2 regions of the Pseudomonas sp. 3-2 genome follow, and region 2 is predicted to be linked to the other one. Evidence: predicted binding sites of a transcription regulator. Region 2 holds the regulator's gene; the other holds the start of a gene.
The links. The regulator sigma-54, encoded in region 2, starts transcription at its own class of promoters, with help from an activator protein. The targets are predictions, from matches to a motif close to ANTGGCATNNANNTTGCTNT.
Positions count from the first base shown of each region.

Region 1 (4,942 bases), 990 kb from region 2:
ATGACCCCCGAAGAAGCCGCCGAATTCACCGAGCAGGTATTCAACAAGGCGCGCGAGGGCGATGCGGTAATGCTGGATCGCCTGATCACTGCCGGTCTGCCGGTGAACCTGACCAACAGCAAGGGCGATACCCTGCTGATGCTTGCCAGTTACTACGGCCACGTGGACGCGGTGCAAGTGCTGCTCAAGCACAAGGCCGATCCGGAACAACGCAATGGCAACGGCCAGAGCCCGATTGCCGGCGCGGCGTTCAAGGGCGATCTGGCCGTGGTCAAGGCCCTGGTCGAGGGCGGGGCGCAGATTGAAGGCGCCTCCTTCGATGGCCGCACGGCGCTGATGATGGCGGCGATGTTCAACCGGGTTGAAATCGTCGACTACTTGATCGATCAGGGCGCCGACCCGAAAGCCAAAGATGCCAATGGCGTCACCGCGCTGGACGCGGCCCGCACCATGGGCGCCGTGGACACCACCGCACAGCTGGAAAAACTGCTGGGCTGAGGCCGCTGGCCGGAACCCGCTCTGTGGCGAAGGCGAGAATGCGCTATCCTTCGCGCCCTCAAAATTCTCTTCGCCACAGGATCCGCCCCCATGAAAGCTGCACTCGCCGAACTCATCAGCAAAATCAGCTCCGGCTGCATGGGCGAAGACGAGATCCTGAAGGTCGCTGACGAAGCGGCACAGGCCTACGCCGATGCCGATGCTTTTCTGACCGCCAACCCGGACATCAACTACGACGACACTTTCCCGATTCCGCTGGGCGAGTGGGTGGTGGTCGGCAGCCTGCCGGAGACCGTGCTGTTCCAGGCCGACACCTACGCCGACCTGTTCGCGCAGATCGTTGCCTCGTTCGGCCCGGGCGTCGAATTCAACCTCAAGTCCAAGCAACTGGCCAAAACCGAGGCGCTGACCGCGCTCAACCGCATCCAGGTGCAGATGAGCAGCCTGAACAAGGAAAACGGCGGTTACACGTTGATGAACTTCAGCCAGTTGCTCGACGACGAGCTGCAAGTGGTGCTGGTCTACGGCAACGATGTGCCGCGCGTACTGGAACTGTGCGCCGAAGTCGGCATTGCCGCCGCGCCGTCGCTGGAAGCCCTGAAGGTCGCCGTTCACGTCTGAACGCAATAAAAGGGAACCCTGTGCGCGACCGTCTATCCTAAAAGTGCATGCCACTATTCTGGAGCGACACCATGGGTTCCACGTTCAACGGCCTGGTCGGCCTGATCATTCTTGCGCTCGACATCTGGGCGATCATCAATGTGCTGAAAAGCGGCGTCGAGACCGGGATGAAAATCCTCTGGGTACTGCTGATCATCCTCCTGCCGGTGCTGGGCCTGATTATCTGGGCGATTGCCGGGCCGCGGGGCAATGTGCGGATCTGACCGTTCGCACCCTGATCGGGTCGGGCCGATGAACTGAGGTTCGACCTGTCATCTTCGGCAACGTAGAATGCGCGCCTTTCCCGGGCAATCGAACCTGACGATTGGCGCCCGCGCATTCATCGGAGCACTTCACCATGACCGTCACCAAGACCAGCGAATACCTGGAAACCCTCTACGAAGGCTACGGCCAGCGTTTTCGCATGGAAAAACTGCTGCACGAAGTGCGCACCGAACACCAGCACCTGGTGATCTTCCAGAACCCGCGCATGGGCCGGGTGATGGCGCTGGACGGCGTGATCCAGACCACCGAAGCCGATGAATTCATCTACCACGAAATGCTCACCCACGTGCCGATCCTCGCCCACGGCACCGCCAAGCGTGTACTGATCATCGGCGGCGGCGACGGCGGCATGCTGCGCGAAGTGACCAAACACGCCAGCGTCGAGCACATCACCATGGTCGAGATCGACGGCACCGTGGTCGACATGTGCAAAGAGTTTCTGCCGAACCACTCCAGCGGTGCTTACGACGATCCGCGCCTGAACCTGGTGATCGACGACGGCATGCGCTTCGTCGCGACCACCACCGAAAAGTTCGACGTGATCATTTCCGACTCCACCGACCCGATCGGCCCGGGCGAAGTGCTGTTCTCGGAAAACTTTTACCAGGCCTGCCACCGCTGCCTGAACGAGGGCGGTATCCTCGTGACCCAGAACGGCACGCCGTTCATGCAGATCGAAGAGGTGAAAACCACTGCCGGCCGCCTGCGCAGCCTGTTCCCGGACTGGCACTTCTATCAGGCGGCCGTGCCGACCTACATCGGCGGTTCGATGACCTTCGCCTGGGGCTCGACCAACCCGGCCTACCGCAAGCTGAGCCGCGAAGTTCTGCAACAGCGCTTTATCGGCAGTGGCATCGTCACCCGCTACTACAACCCGGAAATCCACATCGGTGCTTTCGCCTTGCCGCAATACGTGCTGCAGGCGGTGAACAAGCCAAGCAACGACTGATCGTTCGCGGGTAAGAAAAAGCCGAGGCCGGTGTGTGAAAACACACCGGCCTCGGCTTTTTTCATGTTGCATCGGTGTAAACCTTTTGAACGATCAATCCTGACAAAAGTCGAGATAGAGGTAAGCCCATTTGCGGGTTTGTTCGAGGAGGCTCCAATGCAAAAGTGGAAAGTCACTTTCGTGGATGATCACGGTGAAATTGTCGATGAAGTCTTCGAGCGTGCGGAATGCCCCAGCGATGATGAGGCCGCACGACTGATCAAGGAACGACTGCTTCCCGTCGCCGCCGAGCTTGACCTGAACGATCTGGAGGGGCGCACCGCCGATGCCGGCGTGAAAAGCCTGAAAACCCAGAACAGCATCGAAATCCGCAGCATCACCCCAATCTGAATCTTCATTTTCTTCATGTACCAGGCCTTGGCAGCGGCTCTATCTTGGGGCTACTCTGCAAGCGAGATCAGCGAACGGATCGCTAAGGTCTGGTCTTGTCAGCTACATGCTTGTTTCCCGCCGGCAACGCGGTTGCCGTAAGCACCCGGGCCCTTTGGGCCAGTGCAGGGAATACGGAAAGTCTATCCATCTATGCGAGGGGGACGATTCATGAGCACAGCCTATCAAGAAGACATCAGCAGCAGCGTGCTGCGCCGCATGAAAGAAGGCGGTTTCGATTTTTCCCGATTCCATCCCATCGAGTTCTACGCCATTTTCCCGGACGAGGAGCGGGCACGCAGGGCGGCAGGCAAATTTCGCGGTGAATCCATCAATGCCCAGGTCAGCGCGCGCGAGGACGGCGCCTGGTCTCTGGAATTGAGCAAGGTGATGTACGCAACCTACGACGACATTGGCGATTTCGAGCAGGGCTTTTCGGCGGTGGTCGAGCCCTTGGGCGGCATCATCGAGGGCTGGGGCGTGAAACAGGAGATCCGCAACCGGCACCGTTTGAACTGATCACTCTCGCAACACGTCGAGCTACGGCTGACCTTCGGGTCGGCCGTTGTCGTTTCTACGGCCCGAAAGCGCATGGCAAAACCCTGAAACAAGAAACCGGCGCAAAAAAAAGCCACCTGAAAAGGTGGCTGAAAGGGAAGACCGGAAGGAGAGGAAACCGGTCAGGGTTACGGCCGGGAGGGCTGCCGAGGCAAGCCGGATCAGTGAGGCTGCATTCTTCGTCAACGACGTTTTTGCAGCGGATGCGCGGATTATCCGCAGTGGCCTGCGGGCAGTGAAATCAACTCTGACTATGCTGGTGATAGGCGACGGGACTGCGTCGCAATGAAGCGGGGGCGATCAGGTTGGAGCATTTGCCGCACAGGAATGGTGCGGTGCGTGTGGCGTGAATATCCAACCGATTGAAATCAAAGCGTTTATGCCGATGGCACGGGCCTTGCGAAGGCCTGTATGTCCGGAGTGACAAGGAGTACGGCATGATCCGCACCTATTTTGATGAGATGTATGATGCCGGCGGCCAGATCCGCCCGCATTACCGGGAGTTTGCCCGGTGGCTGGCCGAGACACCTGACGAGCTGCTGGCCCAGCGGCGACGCGAGGCCGATCTGCTGTTCCATCGCGCCGGGATCACCTTCACGCTCTACGGGGACGAGCAGGGGACAGAGCGTCTGATTCCCTTCGACACCATTCCGCGCAGCATTCCCGCCAGCGAATGGCGGATTGTCGAGCGCGGCTGCATTCAGCGAGTCAAGGCGTTGAACATGTTCCTCGCCGACCTTTACCACGAGCAGCGCATCATCAAGGCCGGGATCATTCCCGCCGAACAAGTGCTGGCCAACGAGCAATACCAGTTGGCGATGCAGGGGCTGGATCTGCACCGCGATATCTATTCGCACATCTCCGGCGTCGATCTGGTGCGCGACGGCGACGGCACGTATTACGTGCTCGAGGACAACCTGCGTACGCCGAGCGGCGTGAGCTACATGCTCGAAGACCGCAAGATGATGATGCGTCTGTTTCCCGAGCTGTTCGCGGCCCAGCGCATCGCCCCGATCGACCATTACCCGAACCTGCTGCTCGATACCCTGAAAAGCTCGAGTCCGATCGACGACCCGAGTGTGGTGGTGCTGACACCGGGACGGTTCAACAGCGCGTTTTTCGAGCATGCGTTTCTCGCCCGGGAAATGGGCGTGGAACTGGTGGAGGGCGCGGACCTGTTCGTGCGCGACGACAAAGTCTTCATGCGCACCACCGACGGCCCGAAAGCGGTGGACGTGATCTACCGCCGGCTCGACGACGCGTTCCTCGATCCGCTGGCCTTCCGCCCGGACTCGATGCTCGGCGTGCCGGGACTGCTGTCGTCCTATCGCTCCGGCAACGTGGTGCTGGCCAATGCCATCGGCACCGGCGTGGCGGATGACAAATCGGTGTATCCGTTTGTCACCGAGATGATCCGTTTCTACCTCGACGAAGAACCGATCCTGAAGAACGTGCCGACCTGGCAATGCCGTAACCCGTCCGAGCTTTCCCATGTCCTGGCCAATCTTCCAGATCTGGTGGTCAAGGAAACCCAGGGCTCCGGCGGTTACGGAATGCTCGTGG
Region 1 is NZ_CP081200.1:1,990,727-1,995,668, forward strand. Features, by position in the region: gene K3819_RS09180 (ankyrin repeat domain-containing protein) at 1-498, shown strand, start outside; gene K3819_RS09185 (hypothetical protein) at 589-1,119, shown strand; gene K3819_RS09190 (PLDc N-terminal domain-containing protein) at 1,191-1,382, shown strand; gene speE (polyamine aminopropyltransferase) at 1,517-2,392, shown strand; gene K3819_RS09200 (hypothetical protein) at 2,549-2,782, shown strand; gene K3819_RS09205 (ribonuclease E inhibitor RraB) at 2,993-3,340, shown strand; gene K3819_RS09210 (circularly permuted type 2 ATP-grasp protein) at 3,817-4,942, shown strand, end outside.
Region 1: K3819_RS09210 (circularly permuted type 2 ATP-grasp protein) is a predicted target of sigma-54. The motif match lies at 3,764-3,783, and genes of this name have one in related genera.

Region 2 (4,942 bases):
AGAAGCTGGCAAGCCTGGGGTTGCTGATCGGCTTCTGTCTGATGATGGTGATGGATACCGCGTTGGGCTGAACCGGGAGGAGGGAGCAAGCTCCCTCACTTCAAGTGTTTCAACCACCTTCGTCGAAGTAGTTGTTGATCAGTGTCACCAGCGCGTCCATGGCTTCCTGTTCCTGATGGCCTTCGGTACTCAGGTGGATTTTGGTGCCCTTGCCGGCTGCGAGCATCATCATCGCCATGATGCTTTTACCGTCAACCGTGGTTTCCGGGGTGCGGCCGACTCTGATCGTGCAATCGGGAAACTGGCCCGCCACTCCGACGAATTTTGCCGATGCGCGGGCGTGCAGGCCCAGCTTGTTGATGATTTCGATTTCACGAGCAGGCATCGCGGTGTGAATCCTTTAGCTGAGGTCGCGGTGGCGAACCTGGACGTTCTTCAGGGTCTTCTGCAGCGCCTGGCCAAGACGTTCGGTCAGGTAAACGGAACGGTGATGCCCGCCGGTGCAGCCGATGGCAATGGTGACGTAAGCGCGGTTACTCGCGGCAAAGCGCGGCAACCATTTGTGCAGGTACGTGTAAATATCCTGGTACATCTCCTCGACCTCAGGCTGCGCCGCCAGATACTCGGCGACCGGCTGATCGAGACCGGATTGCGCGCGCAGTTCAGGTTTCCAGTACGGGTTCGGCAGGCAGCGTACATCGAACACCAGATCCGCATCCACCGGCATGCCGCGTTTGAAACCGAAAGACTCCACCAGAAACGCGGTACCCGGCTCCGGCTGGTTCAACAGGCGCAGCTTGATGGTGTCGCGCAGTTGGTAGAGGTTCAGATTGGTGGTATTGACCTTCAGATCGGCCAGATCGGCAATCGGGCCCAGCAGGGCGGTTTCGTCGTCGATGGCTTCGGCCAGCGAGCGGTTGGCATTGCTGAGCGGGTGACGACGACGAGTTTCCGAAAAGCGTTTGAGCAACGTTTCGTCATCGGCGTCGAGGTACAGGACATCGCACTGGATGTGCCGGCTGCGCACTTCCTCGAGCAACTCTGGAAAACGTGACAGATGACTCGGCAGGTTGCGGGCGTCGATCGAGACGGCCACCAGCGGCTGGAGCATTTCGGTATGAACCAGCGCACGTTCGGCCAGATCCGGCAGAAGGCCTGCCGGCAGGTTATCGATGCAGTAGTAACCGTTGTCCTCAAGGACATCCAGGGCAGTACTTTTACCCGAGCCGGAACGGCCACTGACAATGATCAAGCGCATGGTTACGGCCTGTTCTGTTCTTCCAGTACAACCTGGTACAAGGCTTCGTTGCTTGGCGCGCTGCGCAGTCTGTCGCGCACGTCCTTGCGGTCGAGCATGCTGGCGATCTGGCGTAACAGCTCCAGGTGTGCATCGGTGGCGGCTTCCGGTACCAGCAGGACGAAGAGCAAGTCCACGGGCGCGCCGTCGATAGCGTCGAAATCGATAGGGGCATCAAGGTGCATCAGCGCACTGATCGGCGCTTCGCAGCCCTTGAGGCGGCAGTGGGGAATGGCGATGCCGTTGCCAAAACCGGTGGAGCCCAGTTTTTCACGGGCAATCAATGCCTCGAAGACATCTTGCATCTCCAGATCCGGAACTTCCCGGGCGATCAGGTTGGCAATTTGTTCCAGGGCTTTCTTTTTACTGCCGCCCGGCACGTTCACCAGGGAACGGCCGGGGGTCAGGATACTTTCAAGTCGGATCATGGGGGTGGGGGTTATCGACCGGTAGCGCCCTGAAGCAGGCTCTGGGTCTTTTCCTTATGCTTTTTGAGTTGTTTATCAAGCTTGTCGGTCAGCGCGTCGATCGCAGCGTACATATCGGTATGTTCCGCGTTTGCGACGACCTCATTGCCGGGAATATGCAGCGTGGCTTCGATTTTCTGCTTCAGTTTTTCGACGCACATCGTGACTTGCACGTTGGTGATCTTGTCGAAATGCCCTTCGAGCTTCTTGAGCTTGAGCTCGATGTACTCGCGCAGAGGCTGGGTAACTTCCAGTTGGTGTCCACTGATGTTGACTTGCATACAGCTTCTCCTTCGTTGCCAGTGCATAAAGCGGCAGGCCGAAGAGCCTGCCACTGGAACGCTGTAACGTGGCTTACATCAACCGCTTGCGTTCGCTCGAAGGCGCGATTCCGAGGGATTCGCGGTACTTGGCGACGGTGCGGCGAGCCACCTGAATGCCTTGTGCCTCCAGTAAACCAGCGATCTTGCTGTCACTCAACGGCTTTTTCTGATTTTCCGCGGCAACCAGTTTCTTGATGATCGCGCGGATCGCCGTGGACGAGCATTCACCGCCCTCGGAGGTGCTCACATGGCTGGAGAAAAAGTATTTCAGTTCATATATGCCCCGTGGGGTATGCATGAATTTTTGCGTGGTTACGCGGGAAATCGTCGACTCGTGCATGCCAACCGCTTCTGCAATGTCGTGCAGGACCAGCGGCTTCATGGCTTCGTCGCCGTACTCCAGAAACCCGCGCTGGTGTTCGACGATCTGGGTGGCCACTTTCATCAGGGTTTCGTTGCGGCTCTGCAGGCTCTTGATGAACCAGCGGGCTTCCTGCAACTGGTTGCGCATGAAGGTGTTGTCGGCACTGGTGTCGGCGCGGCGCACAAAACCGGCGTATTGGGCGTTGACCCGCAGGCGTGGCACCGACTCCTGATTCAGCTCGACCAGCCAGCGCTCGTTGTCCTTGCGCACGATGACGTCAGGCACCACGTATTCGGCTTCGGTGGATTCGATCTGCGAACCGGGGCGCGGGTTCAGGCTCTGCACCAGTTCGATGACCTGGCGCAGCTCGTCTTCCTTGAGCTTCATGCGCCGCATCAACTGGCTGTAGTCGCGGCTACCGAGCAGGTCGATGTAATCGGTGACCAGGCGCTTGGCCTCGGCCAGCCAGGGGGTCTTGGCCGACAGCTGGCGCAATTGCAGCAGCAGGCATTCGCCCAGGTTACGTGCGCCGATGCCGGCCGGTTCGAATTGCTGGATGCGGTGCAGGACGGCTTCGATCTCGTCCAGCTCGATGTCGAGCTCCGGATCAAAGGCGTCGAGGATTTCTTCGAGGGTTTCGTCCAGGTAGCCCTGATTGTTGATGCAATCGATCAGGGTGACGGCGATCAGGCGATCGGTGTCGGACATCGGTGCCAGGTTCAACTGCCACAGCAGGTGGCTTTGCAGGCTCTCGCCGGCGGAGGTGCGGGTGGTGAAGTCCCACTCGTCATCGTCGCTGCTTGGCAGGCTGCTGGCGCTGGTCTGGTAGACGTCTTCCCAGGCGGTGTCCACCGGCAATTCGTTGGGGATTCGCTCGTTCCATTCGCCGTCTTCGAGGTTGTCGACTGTCGGCGCGGTCTCCTGATAGGAGGGTTCCTGGATCTCGGTGTTGGGCTTCTGTTCGGCGTTGTCGGCCATGGGATCGGAGTTGTCGAAGTCGTCGCCGTCTTCCTGGCGTTCGAGCATCGGATTGGATTCCAGAGCCTCCTGGATTTCCTGTTGCAGATCCAGGGTCGACAATTGGAGCAGGCGGATGGCCTGTTGCAGCTGCGGTGTCATCGTCAGCTGCTGGCCCATTCTCAAGACTAGCGATGGTTTCATGGCAGGGGCTTAACACCTTATTCGCCGGCGCTATGCGCCATCCACTACAGGGCGCCGGAGCGCCAAACTTAAGCAAATTATATGCCTGAAACTGTCGTGTTTGCCTAGAGCGCTGTAACAATAAAAGCGTATAAAAAGGCGCTTCAACGTTACAGCACCCGGACGGCTGGTCGGATGCTGTCGCGCTTACAGGCGGAACTCGTGACCCAGATAGACTTCCTTCACCAGATCGTTGGCGAGGATGGTCGCGGAGTCGCCTTCGGCGATCAACTGGCCGTCGTTGACGATGTAGGCGGTTTCGCAGATATCCAGCGTCTCACGGACGTTGTGGTCGGTGATCAGTACACCGATGCCCTTGGCCTTGAGGTGGTGGATGATCTGCTTGATGTCGCCGACCGAGATCGGGTCGACACCGGCGAACGGTTCGTCGAGCAGGATGAATTTCGGTGCCGTGGCCAGTGCGCGGGCGATTTCTACCCGGCGGCGCTCACCACCGGACAGGCTCATGCCGAGGTTGTCGCGGATGTGGCTGATGTGGAATTCCTGCAGCAGGCTTTCCAGCTCCTTGCGACGACCTGCCTTGTCGAGCTCCTGACGGGTCTCGAGGATGGCCATGATGTTGTCGGCCACCGACAGTTTGCGGAAGATCGACGCTTCTTGCGGCAGATAGCCGATACCGGCCTTCGCACGGCCATGCATCGGCTGGTGGCTGACGTCTAGGTCGTCGATCAGTACGCGACCCTGATCGGCCTGAACCAGGCCGACGATCATGTAGAAGCACGTGGTCTTGCCGGCGCCGTTCGGGCCGAGCAGGCCGACGATCTGACCGCTGTCGATCGACAGGCTGACGTCGCGCACGACCTGGCGGCTTTTATAGGCCTTGGCCAGGTGCTGAGCTTTCAGAGTTGCCATTACTGGGTTTTCTCGTCGGTTTTCTTCTTCGGCTGGATCACCATGTCGATGCGCGGACGCGCTTCGGTGACCTTGCTGCCAGTGGCTCGACCGGCGCTGGCCAGTTTCTTCACCGTGTCATAGACGATTTTTTCGCCCTGAGTGGTGTTGTTGTCCTTGTCGACGACTTTGGCCTTGTCGATCAGAACAACGCGGTTCTGCTGTGCGTGGTACTGAATGGTCACGCCCCAGCCCTGAACGGGTTTGGCATCACCGGCAGTCTGCAACTGTTCGAAGTAGGCGAGGTTGCCGACCGAGGTCACGACGTCGATGTCGCCGTTAGGCGCACGGGTCATGGTCACGGTGTTGCCTTTGACGATCATCGAACCCTGGGTGATGATCACGTCGCCTTTGTAGGTGGCAACGCCGTTCTTGTCGT
Region 2 is NZ_CP081200.1:1,005,029-1,009,970, forward strand. Features, by position in the region: gene K3819_RS04380 (ZIP family metal transporter) at 1-71, shown strand, start outside; gene K3819_RS04385 (HPr family phosphocarrier protein) at 110-385, opposite strand; gene rapZ (RNase adapter RapZ) at 401-1,258, opposite strand; gene ptsN (PTS IIA-like nitrogen regulatory protein PtsN) at 1,261-1,725, opposite strand; gene hpf (ribosome hibernation-promoting factor, HPF/YfiA family) at 1,737-2,045, opposite strand; gene K3819_RS04405 (RNA polymerase factor sigma-54) at 2,119-3,612, opposite strand; gene lptB (LPS export ABC transporter ATP-binding protein) at 3,799-4,524, opposite strand; gene lptA (lipopolysaccharide transport periplasmic protein LptA) at 4,524-4,942, opposite strand, start outside.